Regions from separate parts of the Staphylococcus carnosus genome, predicted to be linked through region 1. Evidence: predicted binding sites of a transcription regulator. Region 1 holds the regulator's gene; each other region holds the start of a gene.
What was found. Region 1 encodes Rex, which represses fermentation and respiration genes when NADH is low (regulators of the CRP and FNR family bind a similar motif). Its sites were predicted from a motif close to TTGTGAAATATTTCACAA; they were not measured.

Region 1 (3,260 bases):
TTAAACCTGTGATGGAAAAATTGAATTCAAAAACGAATGTTAATGCAGATATGTCTACGAGCACAGGAATTCCTGCATGGATATTTGTAATCGGACTCGTAGCAGTTACAGGTTATCTTGTTGTAAGAACATTACGCAAACCTAAACCTAAAATTGCAATTCCAAAGTTAAAACAACGTTATACAGGGATTCGTCATTTCTTCTTCGAGAAGAAATTCCATCCTTTTGTTGCAGCAATCGCAGTAGGTTTAATCGCATTACTTGCTTGGCCAATGAGTTATTCAACAGGCCGAGAAGGAGGACTTGGTATTACTACCCCTTCTTCAAATCTAGTACAGTTTATTTTATCTGGTAAAACATCATTTTTAGATTGGGGCGTATTCTTAGTTCTCGGTATCTTTATCGGATCTTATATTGCTGCAAAAGGCTCTAGAGAATTCGCTTGGAGACTACCTGATAAAAAGACACTTCGTAATAGTGTTATCGGCGGTGCTTTTATGGGATTTGGTGCCTCAGTAGCTGGTGGTTGTTCAATCGGAAACGGTTTAGTTGCAACAGCAGCACTTTCATGGCAAGGTTGGATTGCTTTAGCCGCTATGATTTTGGGTACAAGATTTATGAGTTACTTCTTATTTGTAAAACCTATGAAAGCAATGCAAAAATCATCTAAACAAAACGCAGCACGTCCAGCTGCACAATCATAATTTCAAAATAATTAAGGGGCGTTTATATGTTATATGAATTGGGAACAGTAGGTATGGTATGTCCTTTTCCATTAATTGAAGCACAGAAAAAAATGGAAACGTTAAATATCGGTGATGAACTAAAAATCGACTTTGACTGCACGCAAGCAACAGAAGCTATTCCAAACTGGGCTGCAGAAAAAAATTATCCAGTTACTAATTATGAACAAATCGGCGATGCATCTTGGACAATTACAGTTCAAAAAGCATAACTTAAGCAATTAGAAAAAGCGTTCCAAACCTGAATTTGGAACGCTTTTTTTAATTGCTGTTTCGAAGATTGTTCATAAAGAATAAAAGCGATTGCAGCTCAATACCTAGATCAATCTGATGAACAGAGACATCGTCTGGTACATTAATTCGCGTTGGTGTAAAATTCAAAATACCTTTCACGCCGCTATCCACAATTTGATCTGCAGCTTCTTGGGCTGCACTTCCTGGAGTTGTTAAAATAACTACATCCAATTCTGCACTTTTCAAAATTGATTGCAAGTCTTCCATTTTATTTACGATGACTTTACCAACTTTTGTACCGACGATATCATCACGAATATCAAAAGCTTCGGTAATAACCATTTCATCATGGATAGAAAAATTATATGAAAGCAATGCTTTACCTAAATTCCCCACTCCGACCAAACCGATTTTAATCGTATCGCTCTCGCTGATTTTGCTTTTGAAAAATTCTAACAAACTTTCGACATTATAGCCGTAACCTTTCTTACCTAATTCTCCAAAATAAGAAAAGTCTCTTCTAATTGAAGCAGAATCAATATCTAACGCTTCACTGATTGTTTTAGAATTAACTCGGTCAATTCCTTTTTCGTGAAGCTGATTGACAAGTCTGTAATAAAGCGGCAAACGTTTTAAGGTCGCACGAGGAATATTATTTTTTTGATTACTCAATTTGTTTACCCCCACATCTTCAAAACTATTATGTCTGAACAAGTTCTAATCTCTCATGTAAATACTGTAATAGACTTTGTTGATTGTGAAAAATATGAAGTTCAGAAAAAAATACTCTTTGCAGTTCTTAGCCTTTTTCTTTTGAGGATATTACCATGTTCAAATAGTTTTTAATTTATATTGCAACTACATTAATCTTCTTAAATTAAAGGATTAAAGCATTTTTATTAACTAAGTATACCTTATACACCTCTAAAAATAAATAACTGTAAAAGTAACTTTCTATGAACAATTCAAACGTTAATAACGCAGATTATAGTTGATATTCTCCAGCTATTATCAGTGATGTAGTTACTATTATACGTTTAAATATATAATTTGAACACATGATTTTGTAACAAATTTAATACAATTGAATATTTATTGTCTGTTTTGATGTAAAACGATTCTTATTTTCAATGAAGGAAATTCATGATATTTAATAGGCATAACCACTATTTCCACTTATAATGGAAAGTAAGTCATTATATAGAGCGATAAGAAAGGAGGTCTACGAGCCAGTTTTAACTTAACAGTCTGACTCGTAAACATACGACATGATTTTATTACAACTCAACAATGTCTCTAAATCTTTCGATGGCGAAGAAATCTTTAATGATGTTCACTTCGAAGTAAAGAGCCATGAAAAAATAGGTATCGTCGGTCGAAATGGTGCCGGCAAGTCTACTTTAATGAAAATTATAGCTGGAGTCGATGGATATGATGAAGGCAATATTTCTAAAATCAAAAATTTAAAAGTCGGGTATCTGACACAACAAATGACACTAGATACAAACCACACTGTATGGGAAGAAATGTCAAAACCCTTTGCTAAATTAAAACAAATGGAAGCAGATATGCAAGCAGAAACTGCTTGGTTAGCTGAACATGCAGATGAATATGAAACAGAAACATTTAAAACACATATGTCTAAATACGAAACACTTTCCAATCAGTTTGAGCGATTAGAAGGTTATCAATACGAAAGTAAAATTAAAACTGTATTGCATGGTTTGGACTTTTCAGAAGACGATTTCCATCGTCCCGTCAACGATTTCAGCGGCGGACAAAAAACACGCCTCTCACTAGCTCAAATGCTATTAAGTGAGCCAGATTTATTATTACTGGATGAACCGACCAACCACTTAGACATGGAAACGACACAATGGCTAGAAGATTATCTAAACTATTTTAAAGGTGCAATCGTAATTATCAGCCATGACCGCTTCTTCCTCGATAAAACGGTAAATCAGATTTATGATGTCGCTCTAGGTGCTGTTCAACATTACGTCGGCAACTACAGCAAATTCATCACGCAACGCGACCAATATTATGAAAAGCGTATGCAAGAATACGAACGTCAACAAGCTGAGATAAAACGTCTTGAAACCTTCGTAGAAAAAAATATTACACGTGCCTCTACAAGCGGTATGGCCAAAAGTCGCCGAAAAGTATTAGAAAAAATCGAACGTATTGATAAACCGATGTTAGATGCCAGAAGTGCAAATATTCAATTTGATTTCGACCGCAATACTGGTAATGATGTATACCATATTCGCAACTTAGAAATCG
Region 2 (3,260 bases), 180 kb from region 1:
CAAGAAGAAGCCATTAAAGCTGCACAGTTAAAAGTCAGAGACCTCAACAACACTATTTTAATTCATGATGGGCATGAAAATATTGAACAATACATTGAATCTAATGACTATCCTGTCGATGCCGCTATCTTTAATTTAGGCTATTTACCTAAAGGCGATAAACACATTGTCACAGAAGCCGATACTACTATCACAGCCATAGAAAACATTTTCAAAATGCTTTCACCTGAAGGAATTATTGTTCTCGTTATCTATCCAGGACATCCTGAAGGGAAAATTGAGAGTGAGACAGTATATCAGTATCTTAAAAATTTCGATCAACAAAAAGCACATATATTACAATATGGTTTTATTAATCAACGTAATAACCCGCCTTATATTTGTGCCATTGAAAAAAGATAAAAAACAACAGAGCAAAACGTCCGCAAAAATTAAAAATCTGCGGACGTTTTGCTAATTGTTAATTATTGAAATAATTTATCTACACTTTTTGTAATGTCTTTTAAAACTTCAACTGAGTGATTGAACTCTTTAGTTTCTTTTTCATTTAATGATGTTTCATAAATTTTCACTGCACCTGCACGGTTAACAAGTGTCGGAACACCAATATAAACATCTTCGTTACCATATTCACCTTCTAAATAACTAGACACAGTCAATACAAGATTTTGATTTCGTAAAATTGCTTTAGAAATGTGAAGCAGTCCCATTGCAATACCATAATATGTTGCACCTTTAGCTTGAATGATATCATACGCTGCATCACGTGTATTTAAGAAAATTTCTTCAATACGTTTTTCTTTTTCAGGATTACTTTTTAAAATATCGTATAGATTTTGTCCAGCAATGCTTGTTTGTGACCAAACCGCTAATTCAGAATCACCATGTTCACCAATAATACTTGCATTAACACTTTCAGGTGCAATGCCGAATTCTGCACCTAATTCATATTTGAAGCGTGCTGTATCTAAAATAGTACCAGAACCAATAACGCGTTCTTTAGGTAAACCAGAAACTTTTTTAGTAACATAAGTTAATACATCAACTGGGTTTGCTGCAATTAAGAAAATACCATCAAATCCGCTATCCATAATTTGACCAACAATTGATTTGAAAATTTTAGTGTTTTTTTCAACTAAATCAAGTCGTGTTTCACCTGGTTTTTGGGGAGCACCAGCTGTAATTACAACTAAATCCGCATCTGAACAATCTTCATATGATCCTGCTTTAATGATAGATGGCGATTCACCGTAAGGCATTCCATGATTTAAATCAAGCACATCACCTTTTACTTTATCTACGGCAATATCAACAATGACAAATTCATCAGCTACACCTTGTGCTACCATAGCAAAAGCATAACTTGAACCTACAGCACCATCGCCCACTAATACTACTTTATTCGCTTTTATATTTTTCATATTACTTACCCTTCCTTTTTCGAAAATCACTTTCCTTATATGATTTATTTCACATAATAAAGATACCAGTTTCTATAATGAAAATCAATCTTTTTTATTCAAACTGAGTATATTGATTTTTTTAATTTTTCATTTAGAAAAAACATTAAAAAAACCAGCAACACATTTGAAAAAGTTGCTGGTTACTCCATTTTAAATTTCGATTTGATCATCAACATCATTCGGTATAAACCCTAAGGCATTCACCTTATTATTTAAATAACTTAAAATATATCGCATGACTAAAGGTCGCTCTGGTTCATTATGAATTTCATGGTATAAGCCATCCCAAGCTTTAAAATAAAGTTCATCAGATTTAACACGATTTTTAATTTCTAAAATAGCTTCAGTTTCAACTATTTTGTCATCTTTACCGTACATTAAGCACATTGGAATGCTTTGAATATCTTCCAAATGCTCCATTGTTTTTTTCATCACATTAACAACTTCTTTATACCAATGATAAGAAACTTTTTTCAACATCAATCCATCTTGTTTTGTTTCTTCTATAACTTCTTCATTTCGAGTTAAATGTTCAGGCTCAATACCTAAATTAAAACGCATATCTTTAACACCTGCGCCCACATTTGAAGTAAGCATGTTTTTGCGTGTTTTATTATTTTTTTGAAAAGCTGCAAGTGGAGATAAAAGAATAATGCCTTCAATTGGCAATTCTGTTCTTTCAAGTAAATTTAATGTAATTAAGCCACCTAAACCTACACCCATTAAAAATGTAGGCAACTTATATTCACTAGCAATTCTTAACCATTCCAGGATATGTTCGTGATAGACTTCAAAGTTGTCAATTTGACCTTTATTAGAACGTGATGTTTGTCCCTGCCCTGGCAAATCACCCATAATCACATGATAACCATTTCGTCTTAAAGAAGTAATGACATAAGCATATCTCCCAGTATGTTCTAATAAATTATGAGCAATAACAATAACTCCTTTTGCTTCACTTTCTGTTTCCCACTTCCACATATCAACGACTACCCTTCTACTATTAATATTTAAATCTATTGTATCAAAATAAAGTCAATAAAATCTATTTTGAACCTAGTTCTCTTCTTTTAAAATAAGTATTATTTAAATCATATGATGAAAAATTAATCTAACATTGTTTACTGTTTTTGTAATATTTTGATAAATGGTGTATTTTTATATATTGTTAACGTTTTCATACATTATTGAAACATGATACACTAATTCCAATATAGTTGTATGGGAGGAATTACTATGTCACTTGTCAAAGATTTTTTTATCGGATTATCTAATAATACATTTTTAAACAATTCAGCTAAGAAATACGGGCCAGTGCTTGGGGCGAGCAAAGTTGTAGTTGGCAACTCATTAGATGATCTTATCAAAACAATCCGCGAACTAAACGATAAGGGAATTACAGTGACTGTTGACTGTCTTGGTGAATTCGTTGGTACAGAAGAAGAAAGTTTAATTGAAAAAAATATTATCTTAAAAGTTTTGCAGGCCATGCACGACAATGATGTCAAAGCTCATCTATCTATTAAAATCAGTCAGTTGGGCGCTGAATTTGATTTAGATTTAGCAGAAAAAAATCTCAGAGAAATTGTTGCTAAAGCAAAAGAATTAGATAATAGACATGTAAATATTGATACAGAAAAATTTGCCGGTCTTGATGATATCTTACATGTGTTAGATGACATTTCAAAAGATTATGATAATGTTGGCACTGTAATCCAAGCATATCTTTACACAGCTACTGATATGGTCGAAAAATATCCTCATATTCGATTAAGACTTGTTAAAGGTGCCTATAAA
Region 3 (3,260 bases), 690 kb from region 1:
ACTATTTTCTTTCGAAATTACAATTAATTTTTAAAATTACATGACTCCCATTCTGTTGCAGTAGGAATGATTGTATTAAATTTATACTCATGCATTATTAAATATTACACATTTCTTAAAACTTAAACATATCCAAAAACTAAAAAATACAGACTGAAACACACTTTTTAAATGTTTCAATCTGTACTTAAATTCACTTAAAGTCCTAATATTGATTTGATTGTAAACCCAATTATAATCGAAACTGTGATGACAAAGAAACCTGGAACAATAAAACTAGTTGCACGTGTTTGCTTCGTTTCATCAAGATCAACTGCAAATAATAATGTGGGTTGTGCAGGTATGACAAAATTAACATTTAAAGTCTGCACCATTGCTAAAAAGAAGGTTGGAGGAATACCGATGCTCATCAGAATCGGCAACATGATAGAAGCCGTTGCTGATTGCGAAATAACGATAATAGTCACAAGTGACACTAAAATAATGACTAGCCAAGGTACATGTTCAATGATGCCGCCTATTTCTCGTGTCATAATATGTTTGTTTTGTGGTGCGCCGAATATTGTCGCACCGAGCCAACCTGGTCCAAGCACTGCAAATAATGCGCCAATTGCAGATTGCGTGATATGCGAAGATAAAATATCGCTTGTATTAAGCTTAACAAGCACTAAGTTAACGGCTGCACTAGCATACATAAATAGCTGCACAATATCTGTAGTTTGTAATTTTATTGTCTTTCCATCTACATTAAAAGTTGGTACGAGATTTGAGAAAATACCAAAGACTAAGATACAAGCAACACCTGTTAAAAATGCAGCGACACCCAATTTTACTCGACGTGGAAAATGTGGTTTGATCATTTCTTCTTCTAAATCACTTAATATATTTTCAGCAAATACACTAGGTTGTACATTCCGTTTACGCCCAACAAATGTACAATAAAGGCTAAGTGCTAACATACTAAGTAATGCGGTCGGCAAAACAATAGATAAATATTTACCCATCGTAATACCTGTTACTGCAAGTGTCGCAATAATATAAGCAGTCGCAGAGGCTGCCGGGCTGCATAGCAATGCTAAGTTCGCTGTTAATACAGATGCAATCAGCGGACGCTTCGGTTGAATACCTGCTTTCGTCGCAGTTTTGGCAATAATCGGTTCTAATGATAATGCAATATTAGCTGTCCCAATACCGAATACAAATAAGAAGACGATCATCGGTGCGATAAAAATAATCGTTTTAGGAAAACGTTCAATTATTTTTGAAGCAAGATATACAAGGTAATCGATACCGCCTGTTGCTTGTAATGTACCGCCTGCAATTCCAATATATAAAATAATCAATACAGCTGTTACTGGTGCAGATCCTGGCGGCAGACCAAAAATAAATATCATAATCAGCTGGGCAACAATAGCAAATATTCCGCATCCAAGTGCGCCAGCAGTTCTAAGCCCCATAATAATGGCGAGTACCATAATTGTAATTTCCGTAATAAATAGGAACATGTTGACTCCTCACTTTTCCCTTCTGAACTTTGTGAAAAATTTCCCATGTTTTAGTTTATCACGATGCATGAAATTTCGGGATGGCATTTTTATTGCTAAATTCGACTATTTCATAACAATTTTTGTTTCGTTTATTCATAATTTCTAAAAATGCATTCAAATATGCTTTAACTTAAAAGTTTGAAATATTAATCCTAAACGAAATTCTTAATTAGCAAAATAAAATTTTAATCATCCATTTGTTTATATTTTTACACACTTAGGGTAGCTATTAAATAAGTTATTTTTAATCACGTTTATATTAATTTAAAAACAACCTAAAGAAAGGAAAAGACAAATGAGTGAAATTACAACAATTAAAAATAAGATTGAAAAACTGTTTAATGAAGAAAGCGGCTATAAAATTTCTAAAAACGCAAATATTCCTTATCAAACCGTACAAGATTTACGAAATGGGCGTACAAATTTAGAAGATGCTAAATTCAAGACAATTACTAAACTATATGAATATGCTTTAAATGAAGAGAAATCGTAAAATGCTAACACTTTTAAATTCAAACATTTCATTTTTGTTTAGAATCATCTTTTCAAAAAATATACAGTAAAAACGGCCAAGGATACTTCTCTCGGCCGTTTATTACTTAAAACTTCATTTTTATAAAACGCTTTAAGACATTCATCTCAACAGTGTTTTATATTGATTATTTTCTATCCCAATAACGCACTTTATCAAATGCTTTCACGATTGTATCCGGATCATCAGATACAAATACACCTGGCGCATCAAGCTTAATTTTTTGATCTTGCAACTCATCTGCTGCAGCTTTATTAAAGATAATTGGTTTTTTATGTTTGTAAGCTAGTGCAGCAAATTCTTCTGCATCTGGCACTAAACCATTACCGTCAGATAATACTACAAGACTATCAAATAAAGTTGGATGTGCAGTATCGTATGTTTCATTGACTGTAATATCATCTGAAAGTTGTTTTTGATGTTTACCGACAAATGCATAATTCAATCCTTGAGACGCATATTCTTTCGCATATTGTTTCAATGTTTCTGGATCTACATCTCCATTAATCAATACCGCAACTGAATGTCCTGGTAATGGACGGTCGTATTTTTCCATAGTCAATTGACTATCTTTTTTATCAGATTTGACTTCTTCATTTTCTTCTGGAACTGTCACACCTACATTCTCAGCTACACGTTCAGCAAGTTCACGGTCTATTTTATTCAATTGATTAACTGCACGTTGGCGTACATCCATACTTTTACATTTACCAATTTCAAATGAGAAACCGTCTACAGTATGATCGTACTCTGGTTTTGTTAGGCTGTTAAGATATAATTTTGCTTGTGAATAATAGTCTTTAAAGCTTTCACTGCGCGTACGTACTTTATGACCTTCGACACGTTCTGGATAGTGTTCGTAACCACCTTGTGCTTTAGAACTTGTAAATGGACAATTACCTTCTAAACCATTGTTATGATATGAAGTTTTATCTGTATGGATGTCCATTTGGTACATTGCATCACGTTGGTTATTGTGCACTTTGTTCACTGGACGGTTAATAGGAATTTGGTTGAAATTAGGACCGCCAAGACGTGAAATTTGTGTATCTGTATATGAGAAAAGACGTCCTTGTAAAAGTGAATCATCTGAGAAATCAATACCTGGTACTACATGACCTGGATGGAAAGCAATTTGTTCTATTTCATCGAAAACATTATCTACGTTTCGATTTAATGTC

Region 2: a site for Rex is predicted at 1,459-1,476, ahead of DYE31_RS05700 (L-lactate dehydrogenase). Genes of this name have one in related genera too.
Region 3: a site for Rex is predicted at 1,535-1,552, ahead of DYE31_RS01325 (anaerobic C4-dicarboxylate transporter family protein). Genes of this name have one in related genera too.

The regions. Positions count from the first base shown of each region.
Region 1 is NZ_UHCT01000001.1:995,339-998,598, reverse strand. It holds gene DYE31_RS04620 (YeeE/YedE family protein) at 1-704, shown strand, start outside; gene DYE31_RS04615 (sulfurtransferase TusA family protein) at 731-955, shown strand; gene DYE31_RS04610 (redox-sensing transcriptional repressor Rex) at 1,005-1,649, opposite strand; gene DYE31_RS04605 (ABC-F family ATP-binding cassette domain-containing protein) at 2,246-3,260, shown strand, end outside.
Region 2 is NZ_UHCT01000001.1:1,175,964-1,179,223, reverse strand. It holds gene mnmM (tRNA 5-(aminomethyl)-2-thiouridylate-methyltransferase MnmM) at 1-402, shown strand, start outside; gene DYE31_RS05700 (L-lactate dehydrogenase) at 465-1,421, opposite strand; gene DYE31_RS05695 (alpha/beta fold hydrolase) at 1,614-2,444, opposite strand; gene DYE31_RS05690 (proline dehydrogenase family protein) at 2,700-3,260, shown strand, end outside.
Region 3 is NZ_UHCT01000001.1:301,432-304,691, reverse strand. It holds gene DYE31_RS01325 (anaerobic C4-dicarboxylate transporter family protein) at 198-1,505, opposite strand; gene DYE31_RS01320 (hypothetical protein) at 1,843-2,040, shown strand; gene DYE31_RS01315 (catalase) at 2,207-3,260, opposite strand, start outside.